3 regions of the Mesorhizobium sp. M0615 genome follow, and region 1 is predicted to be linked to each of the others. Evidence: riboswitches for the same ligand, from Rfam matches in the RefSeq annotation. Region 1 holds a riboswitch; each other region holds the start of a gene.
The links. Region 1 has a riboswitch for cobalamin ahead of NKI46_RS11060 (DUF1636 family protein). Riboswitches for the same ligand answer to the same signal wherever they lie in the genome.
Positions count from the first base shown of each region.

Region 2: another riboswitch for cobalamin. It lies ahead of NKI46_RS27840 (aromatic ring-hydroxylating oxygenase subunit alpha); the one in region 1 lies ahead of NKI46_RS11060 (DUF1636 family protein).
Region 3: another riboswitch for cobalamin. It lies ahead of metE (5-methyltetrahydropteroyltriglutamate--homocysteine S-methyltransferase); the one in region 1 lies ahead of NKI46_RS11060 (DUF1636 family protein).

Region 1 is NZ_JAMYQI010000005.1:311,955-315,226, forward strand. Features, by position in the region: gene NKI46_RS11055 (winged helix-turn-helix domain-containing protein) at 253-1,455, shown strand; cobalamin riboswitch at 1,485-1,689, shown strand; gene NKI46_RS11060 (DUF1636 family protein) at 1,728-2,156, shown strand; gene cobW (cobalamin biosynthesis protein CobW) at 2,159-3,211, shown strand; gene cobN (cobaltochelatase subunit CobN) at 3,230-3,272, shown strand, end outside.
Region 2 is NZ_JAMYQI010000021.1:29,150-32,421, forward strand. Features, by position in the region: gene NKI46_RS27820 (ABC transporter ATP-binding protein) at 1-378, shown strand, start outside; gene NKI46_RS27825 (DUF680 domain-containing protein) at 452-685, opposite strand; gene NKI46_RS27830 (DUF680 domain-containing protein) at 757-960, opposite strand; gene NKI46_RS27835 (DUF680 domain-containing protein) at 1,026-1,232, opposite strand; cobalamin riboswitch at 1,732-1,933, shown strand; gene NKI46_RS27840 (aromatic ring-hydroxylating oxygenase subunit alpha) at 2,051-3,272, shown strand, end outside.
Region 3 is NZ_JAMYQI010000026.1:20,178-23,449, forward strand. Features, by position in the region: gene metE (5-methyltetrahydropteroyltriglutamate--homocysteine S-methyltransferase) at 1-1,941, opposite strand, end outside; cobalamin riboswitch at 2,036-2,237, opposite strand; gene NKI46_RS29415 (adenosine kinase) at 2,646-3,272, opposite strand, start outside.

The DNA.
Region 1 (3,272 bases):
CGCTGAACCGTGTTAGGTGCCTTTGCTGCAACGCGGCGAGGGTTAGCGCACGGCTTTCAGCGAAGCAAGTCAAACCTTGTTCAAAAGACAGTGCTGGACGGCAGGCCGGGAAAAACTGGTCCGATCTCCTCCTGTTTGATTTCCTTCATCTTTCACTCCACTTTTGTCTCCTGACACATCTCCCGCCATTTGCCTGCTAGCATGACCGGAATCGCCGGCTAAAGTCGGGAAAATGGTTCGAGGCAAGACACTTTGACGAAGGACAAAATCTCACTCCCCGCGGCCAGGCGCATCGCGCTCGCCGCGCAAGGATTTCTCGATCCCCGCCCGGTCGGCACGCCCGATCGCCGCCACCTCGCCCGCGTGCTGTCGCGCACCGGCCTGCTGCAGATCGATTCCGTCAGCGCCGTGGTGCGCGCCCACTATATGCCGCTCTATTCGCGCCTTGGCCCCTACCCGCTCACCCTGCTCGACAATGCCGCAATCACCCGCAAGCGCACCGTGTTCGAGTACTGGGCGCATGAGGCCTCGTTCCTGCCGGTCGAGACCTACCCGTTGATGCGCTGGCGCATGCAGCGCGCTGAAAGCGGCGACGAAATGTATCTGGGCCTCGCCAAATGGGGCCGCGAGCACGCCGCCTATATCGAAGAGATCTACCGCGCGGTCGCCGAGCGCGGCCCGATTGCCGCTTCGGCACTGGAGGGCCAGAAAGGTTCGGGCGGCTGGTGGGGCTGGAGCCACGCCAAGCACGCCTTCGAATGGCTCTTCTGGGCCGGACGCATCACCACGGCGCACCGCCGTGGCTTCGAGCGTTTCTACGACCTGCCCGAGCGCGTGCTGCCGCAGGCGATCCTCGACCTGCCGGTGCCGGCGGCCGAGGACGCGCACCGCGAATTGCTGCGCATTTCCGCCCGCGCCCACGGCATCGCGACGTCGGGTGACCTGCGCGATTATTTCCGCTTGTCGCCGGCCGACATGAAGGGCCGGCTGGAGGAACTGGTCGAGATGGGCGAACTGCTGCCGGTAAACGTCGAAGGCTGGGACAAGCCGGCTTACCTCTATAGGGACGCCCGCCTGCCGCGAAAGATCGAGGCCCGCGCCTTGCTGGCCCCCTTCGATCCGGTGGTCTTCGAGCGCGCGCGCACCGAGCGTCTCTTCGATTTCCGCTACCGCATCGAGATCTACACCCCGGCCGACAAGCGGCAATATGGCTATTACGTGCTGCCTTTCCTGCTCGGCGACAAGATCGTCGCCCGCGTCGACCTCAAGGCCGACCGTCCCGCCGGCGTGCTGCGCGTCCACGCCGCCTACGCCGAACCCGGCGCGCCGCCGGAGACAGCTGCAGAGTTGTTCGAGGAATTGAAGCAGATGCAGGGCTGGCTTGGCCTTGAGCGCGTCGAAGTGACGCCGGCCGGCAATTTGGGGAAGCCTTTGGCCGACATCGCCATGTCGTAGCCGTGCGTTGACACAACTCCCCGCAACAGCCTAAATCCGTTCCAGACGGTCCCCTGCCCGCAACGGCAAGGGCCAAGAGGGAATGCGGTACGGGACGAAAATCCCAAATCCGCGGCTGTCCCCGCAACTGTAAGCGAAGAGCCAAGGCCGAAAGCCACTGGGTAACACCGGGAAGGCGGCTAACCAAGGCGATGACCCGCGAGCCAGGAGACCTGCCGTCTGAGACAAAGTATCCGATCGCCTGGCGGGTTTCCGGGCAAGGAGCACGGTTTTTGGACCAGAACAGCAGTTTTTCGGCTGGCACAGCGGATGTTTCGTCTGCCGATAGCGACGCGTTGGCTGGCGTGACCGTCATCGTCTGCGCCTCATGCCGCGATGAAACCGGCTCAGACGCTCACCCCCGCGCCGGCGAACTGCTGGCCGACGACACGCGCCTCGCCGCTGCCGATGACAACATCCGCGTCCGCACCGCCGAATGTCTCGGCAATTGCAAGCGCCGGCTGAGCGCTGCCATCCTGCGTGACGGCTGCTGGAGCTATGTCTTCGGCGATCTGACCGCAACCAGCGGCGCCGACCTCGTTACCGGCGCAAAGCTCTTCGCGACTTCGGCCGACGGCCTCATCCCGTGGCGCGGCCGGCCCGATAGCCTCAAGCGCGGCCTCGTTGCCCGCATCCCACCCCTCGACATGCTGAAGGACTGACGATGAACGCTTCAAACCCGGCCGCCAACCTCTCCCGTGTTCCCTGCACTGTCGTTACAGGCTTCCTCGGCGCCGGCAAGACGACGCTGGTCCGCCATCTCCTGGAAAATGCCGGCGGCAAGCGCATCGCCATCATCGTCAACGAGTTCGGCGACATCGGCATCGACGGGGAAATCCTGAAAGGCTGCGGCATCGACACCTGCCCCGAGGAAAACATCGTCGAACTGGCCAATGGCTGCATCTGCTGTACAGTCGCCGACGATTTCGTGCCCGCCCTCGACAAGATCCTCGCGCTGACACCGAGGGTCGACCACATCCTGATCGAGACCTCGGGCCTCGCTCTGCCCAAGCCGCTGGTCCAGGCGTTCCAGTGGCCAAGCGTGAAGAGCCGGGTGACCGTCGATGGCGTCATCGCCGTGGTCGACGGCCCGGCGCTGGCCGAAGGCCGCGTCGCCAACGACATGGACGCGTTGCAGGCACAGCGCGCTCAGGACGAAACGCTCGACCACGACGATCCGGTCGAAGAAGTCTTCGAGGACCAGATCGCCTGCGCCGACCTGATCATCCTGTCGAAAAGCGATTTGATGGATTCAGCCGGTTCGGCCCGCGCCAACGCCATCATCAATGAGCATTCCGCTCGCGCGGTAAAAATCGTGCCGACTGCGCATGGCAAGGTCGACCCGTCGGTGCTGCTTGGCCTCGGTCTCGCCGTCGAAGACGACATCGAGAACCGCAAGTCGCATCACGACGGCGCTTTCGATCATGAGCATGACGATTTCGACACCTTCATCGTCGACATCCCCTCGATCGCCAATCCCGACGACCTGGCCAAGCGCGTCGCCACCGCCGCCGAACAGGAAAACGTGTTGCGTGTAAAAGGCTTCGTCGATGTCGGCGGCAAGCCGATGCGGCTTTTGCTGCAGGCCGTCGGCCCACGCGTCAACCATTACTATGACCGCGCCTGGACGGCCGAGGACGATCGCCGCTCGCGTCTCGTCGTCATTGGCCTGAAGGGGCTGAACCGTCCGGCGATCGAGCGTATACTCGCCGGTTGATCTCAGGCACGAGCCGCGATGCATATACTCGCCACGACCTCCGCCTCGCTCGACGATCTCG
Region 2 (3,272 bases), on a different contig from region 1:
ACGATCGACAGGACGGGCAACCCGACAATCGTCAGCCATGTCGGCGGCCGCAAGGCAACGGTGCCGATCGCAACGCCGGCGTCAGCCAAGGGTGCGGCAGTCAGCTTCGGCGTGCGGCCGGAGGATCTGTCGGTCGCCACCGGCACGGAATATCTTTTCGAGGGCGTGGTGGACTATGTCGAGCAGCTCGGCGAGGTGCAGCTGGTCTATATCGATATCGGTCGCGCCGACCTGCCGTTGGTGACCAAGCTGCCCGGCAATGTCGAGGTCAAGCGCGGGGCAAAGCTGCGGCTGACCGCGGATGCCGGGGACCTGCACATCTTCGACGCCGATGGGCACTCCTTCTCGCTCAAGCCGGTGGAAGTGAAGGCGGCTTGAGATAGCTGCGTTGTACAGGCATGAAAAAAGAGCGGCGGGCTAGGCCCGCCGCTCTTTTTTTAAGCTTCGGCTGTTAGTTGTTGCCGAACCGATCCCTGTCGCTGCTCTGAGGAACGAACTTCTGTTGGTCGTCCGACGAGTTCAGCAGCTTGTAGACCGCCGAGTTGGTGCCGGTCGACGAAGTGCGGGTGGTGTCGACGGCAGCGGCCGGCTGGTTGGCGCCATTGGAGCCATAATTGTCGCTGCCGGCAAAGGCAGCGCTCGAAACAGCCAGAACGGCTGCGGTGGCAAGAACGATCTTCCTCATTTTAGTCTCCTGAATTTTTCTGATGCCGCCAGCTGCAGCGGATAAGCCCGCCACGTGCTGGAAACCGGCTTTTAGCGGCCGAAAAGGTTACGGTCGGCACCGTGGGCAGGCGCCTGCTCGGCTGGAGCCGACTTCTCAACCGAAGCCGTATGGCCACTATCGGTCGACGTAATCGCAGGCTGGTTGGCGCCGTTCGAACCGTAGTTGTCGCTGCCGGCGAAAGCGCTGCCGGAGATGGCCAAAACGGCGGCGGCAGCAAGGATGATCTTTTTCATTTCAATACTCCTGAATTTTTTGGGATCCCGAGAGCGACGGGTTAGCCGCCCTTCTTTGGTCGGGATCAGCGATTGCCGTAGAGGTCGCGGTCGGCGCCCTGAACGACAGGCTGCTTGTCAGCGTGCGCCGGCTTCTGAATGGAAGCCGTATACGAGCTGTCGACCGAGACGGCTGGCTGGTTCGCACCATTGGAACCGTAATTGTCGCTACCGGCGAAGGCGCTGCCGGTGATCGCCAAAACGGCTGCGGCAGTGAGGATGATCTTTTTCATTTTTAGTACTCCAGTTTGTCTGTCCGTCTAGCGGCGTGTCTTGGGAGCAATTCGCGTCGTTCGGACAGCCCCGATGTGGGAAAGCCATAGGCTGGTTTCCAATCACGAAGTTGTTCCGTGTGGACCACGGTCCTGCACCTTGAAATTGTGCCAGGAAGTTCCTCTATGGTCATTTATCGCATTGTTTTCAGTTGCTTATGTCGAACCGAGTGGTTCGCTCCGGTGTCGGTTTCCGGGCCGTCGTTCACACGGTCCTGCACGCATTGTCAACAGAAACGAACCGTTCGGTTCGATTAGAGATTGCTAATAGTAACTTTTCGATACCGTTGAGCCCTTTTTGCCCCCGATCGGAACTGGATCCGCAGCGATTCGAAACGGCGATGATAGCGCCGCAAGACAGGATCTCAGCCCTTCGGTGGTCGGCGGGGCGTATGCCGCGCGTGTCGCGCCGCATGGATACGATGTCGCTTTCATGCCGACGTCGCGATCGCTGCCGTGATTAGATGATCGCATCTCAGGTGCCGCTTCGTGACGACGCAGCGGAGAATTGGGAAGCCGGTCAGAATCCGGCGCTGCCCCCGCAACGGTGGTGGAGTTGAAGTCGCAACGGGAGACCACTGGGCAAGAGCCTGGGAAGGTGTCGCGATGGTCCGCAAGGACAACTCCAGAGCCCGGAAACCAGCCCGAGATGCATAGACTCGACTGATCGCGGTGGGCGGTCAAGAGGTGGATAGTGCATGTCCGGCGCCGCGCCGGCCTGCGTCCGATCCTTCCTCCATCACCACCAAGTTCAGTCCTTAAACCACGAGGACAGAACTATGGATACGCGCAACGACATGCTGAGGCTCCTGAACGGCCGCAAGCAAGGCTTTTCGCTGGAACAGCCCTTCTACACCGACCCGGACTATTTCAAGCTCGACATGGAGCTTATCTGGTATCGCGACTGGCTGTTCATCGGCCATGATTGCGAACTGCCGAAGCCCGGCAGCTATATCACCGTGCAGATCGGCGATTATCCGGTGGTGCTGGTCCGCGACCAGAAGGGCAACATCAACGCCTTTCACAATTCCTGCCGCCATCGCGGCAGCCGTGTCTGCAACACTGAGAAGGGCATGGCGGCAAAGCTTGTCTGCCCCTATCACCAGTGGACCTACGAGCTTGACGGCCGGCTGCTGTTTGCCCGCCAGATGGCCGACGGTTTCGACAAGAGCCAGTTCGGCCTGAAGCCCGTCGCCTGCGAGAGCGTCGGCGGCTACATCTTCATCTGCCTGGCAAAAGAACCTGCCGACTTTGCCCCGATGCGCGCCATGATAGAGCCCTACCTCAAGCCGCACCGGCTGAATCAAGCCAAGGTCGCCTTCGAGAGCACCATCATCGAGAAGGGCAACTGGAAGCTGGTCTGGGAAAACAACCGCGAATGCTATCACTGCGCCGGCAATCATCCAGAGCTGTGCAAGACATTCCCCGAAGCGCCGACGGTGACCGGCGTGCAGGGCGCCGACAGCGATCCGGAGATGCTGGCGCACTGGGCGAAATGCGAGGCGGCGGGCCTGCCGAGCAAGTTCCGCATCGATCCGGCCGGGCAATACCGCGCCACCCGCGCGCCGCTGCTGCGCGATGCCGTCAGCTACACGATGTCCGGAAAGCGCGCGGTGACGAAGAACCTGTCCGACACTGTTGCCGCCGACCGCATCGGCACCTTGATGCACTACCACTATCCGACGACTTGGAACCACATACTGATCGACCATGCGGTCACCTTCCGGGTGCTGCCGATCAGCGCCACCGAAACCGCGGTGACGACCAAGTGGCTGGTGCACAAGGATGCGGTCGAGGGGGTCGACTACAACCTTGAGGAGCTCACCCATGTCTGGACCGAGACCAACGACCAGGACCGCCGCATCGTCGAGGAAAACGCCTTTGGCATCCTGTCTCGGGCCTATGAGCCCGGCCCCTATTCGGAGCTGCACGAGGGCGGCGTGATCCAGTTCGTCGAATGGTACGCGGCCTTCATCGGCCCGCGCCTTGCCGAAGGCGGCC
Region 3 (3,272 bases), on a different contig from region 1:
CCAGTCGAGATAGACTTTCCAGTCAGATTGGCGCAGTGGCAATCCTTCGCGAAACGCGGCCTCATCGATCTGGACCATCCTTGCGCCGGATCTTTCGAGATCCGTCACTTCGTCGCGGATGGCGAGCGCGATCTGGCGGCAGGCTTCGGAGCGGGGTACGTCGTCGCGAACAAAAGACCAGTTGAGAATGGTGACTGGGCCTGTGAGCATTCCCTTCACGGGCTTTTCCGTAAGCGACTGGGCGAATTGCCACCAGCGCACTGTCATCGGATTGCGCCTCGATACGTCGCCGAAAATGATGGGGGGACGCACGTAGCGCGACCCATAGCTTTGTACCCAGGCATGCTGGGTGAGCGCGAAGCCGGACAACTGCTCGCCGAAATGCTGTACCATGTCGTTTCGCTCGAACTCACCATGCACCAGAACGTCCAGCCCGATCTCTTCCTGCCAGCGAATTGCAGCCTCGATCTCCTTCTTCAGGAACGTCTCATAGTCGACATAGCTCAGCTGGCCCTTCGCATGAGCGGCCCGCGCCTTGCGTACCTGCGGCGTCTGCGGGAAGGACCCGATGGTCGTCGTCGGGAACGGCGGCAGCCCGAGTGAGCCGGCCTGGACTCTGGAGCGCTCGCCAAAAGCGCTCTCTCGTCGCTTCGCGCTGTCCTCAATGCTAGCGATCCGCCCCTGAACAAGCGGGTCATGGATCCTCGTGGATGTCACGCGCGTGGCGGCAGCCTCGGCAGACGCTTTCAACGCGCCTGCCACCGCATCCCTGCCTTGGGACAGGGCCCGGGCCAGCAAGACCAGCTCGTCGGTCTTCTGGGCCGCGAAGGCGAGCCACGACCTGATGTCCGCGTCGAGTTCCGTCTCCATGCGCAGATCAATCGGCACATGCAGCATCGAGCAAGAAGGCGCGATCTCGACGCGGTCCAAGGGCCAGCGGGCGACGATCGGTTTGATGCGGTCGAGAATGGCGGGCAGGTTCGCACGCCAGACGTTGCGGCCATCGATCAAGCCAAGCGAGAGCACCAGATCCTTCGGAGCGAGCCGAGCCACCGTTTCCAGCTGCTCGGGAGCGCGCACGAGATCAATATGCAGGCCGGCCAAGGGCAGAGAAATCGCGGTTTCGAGATTGTCTCCCAGCGACCCGAAATATGTAGCCAGCATGATCTTCAGCTCGGGCGCGGCTTTCGACAGCTGGCCATAGGCGAATTCGAACGCAGCTCGTTCGTTCGGGTTCAGATCGAGGACAAGCGCTGGCTCATCGATCTGCACCCAGTCGGCTCCCGACAGCTTCAGCCTCTCCAGAAGCTGCTCGTAAACCGGCAGCAGCCGCGGTAGGAGCGCGATGGGACCGAACCCCTCGGCAGGCGATTTCGCCAGCTTGAGGAAGGTGATGGGTCCAAGGATGACTGGGCGTGTGTGAATGCCGAGAGCTTTAGCCTCGAGGAAGTAATCGACCGGCTTCGATGACGAGAGGGCGAACGTCTGATCATCATCGAGTTCCGGCACAATGTAGTGGTAGTTGGTGTCAAACCACTTGGTCATTTCCATCGCGGTTACACCAGGTCCATGAGCCTCCTCCTGGTAACCAGCGTGTCCACAATCCTCCGTCTGACCCTGGTTGCCGCGCGCCATTGCGAAGTAGATGTCAAGTGGGACCTCGCCGCTATTCCAGCCGTAACGGGATGGAACGGCCCCGACCATGGCTGCGGTGTCGAGCACATGGTCGTAAAGCGAGAAGTCGTTCGACGGGATTTTCGACACGCCGCGATCGCGCTGCTCTTCCCAGCTAGCGGCACGGAGCGCCTTCGACGTCGTGAGAAGGTCGCCAGCGGACGATGTTCCGGACCAGTAGCTTTCAAGCGCGAATTTCAGTTCTCGCCGACGACCGAAGCGCGGCACGCCGAGCGTTGCTACAGGAATTTGCTGAGAGACAGTCATGTCATACCCCGATGATTGGGGCGTCGGTGACAAGGAAGGCGCTAGCAGGCCGGCATCAACGCCGGGTTGCAGCGGCCACCGAGACACCCCGCCCGTGGACGTAATTCGCGTGGCAGGTCTCCTGGCTCGCGGGGTCATAGCCTCTACCCGTCTTCCTGAGGGTATTCGCCTCAGTGACGTGATTGGGGTTGGCTCGCCGCTAACAGTTGCGGGGGCAGCGCCGGCATCGCACCGGCTTCCCTCTTAGCTCCGCTGCGGCAGCGCCGCACGCGAGAACCACGACACGCAGACAATCACAGCAGTTCGCTCTTTTGTCAATGACGCATAACGAAATGTTTATGTCGTTATGTGATCGCGCTTTTACGCCTTTGTCTAGCATTGTGAAATATTCAGTCTGCTGCCCGCATTCGGCATCGTGGGACGTGATCGCAAGTCAAGTCCGACGGACGCCGCGAGTTCTCCGTTACCTCAGGACCCTTACTGGCCTTCCCCAAGCTGAGCTTCTGGAAAATGCTGGTGACGATCTGGATGACGGTGAATGCCGTCATGGCAAGCACGCCTTGCACCGCTCCTCCAGCGAGCTTCACGGCAGCAGCATGGGTCAGTTCTCCGAAGCGAATGGCTGTCGCTATCAGCGAGCTTTGACACAGTTCCGCCACTGCGGTCATCGCGTCAGTAGGGCGGCTGGTTAGTTGCCGGCGCATCTACAGCAACCCAGCCCCTTCCGCCTCGCGGCGCAAATTCTGCCTTGGCCTTGGGCCGATCTGCTGGATCACCAGGCCGGCCGCCAGCGAGCCAAGGTCGCCGCAGGTCTTGAGGTTGCGGCCCTGCGTGTAGCCATGCAGGAAACCGGCGGCGTAGAGGTCGCCGGCGCCGGTGGTGTCGACCAACTCCTTGATGGGGGTCGCCTCGATGACCACGGTCTCGTCGCCGCGCACGATCACCGAGCCTTTTTCGGAACGGGTGACGGCGGCAATCTTGCAGTCCTTGCGGATCTGAGCCAGCGCCTCGTCGAAGGATTTTGTCTGGTAGAGCGACTTGATCTCGTGGCTGTTGGCAAAGACGATGTCGACAGTGCCCGAGCGCATCAGCTCGAGGAACTCGTCCCGGTAGCGGTCGACGCAGAACGAATCCGACAACGTCATCGACACTTCGCGTCCGGCCTCGTGTGCGAGCTTCGCCGTCTGCCGGATCGCCTCCTTGGCGCGCGGCGGATCCCACAAATAGCCCTCGAAATAGGTAACCTTGGCGCCGGATGCCTTGTCGGCCTCGACATCCTCAGGGCCAAGCTCGACGCAGGCGCCGAGATAGGTGTTCATCGAGCGCTCGCC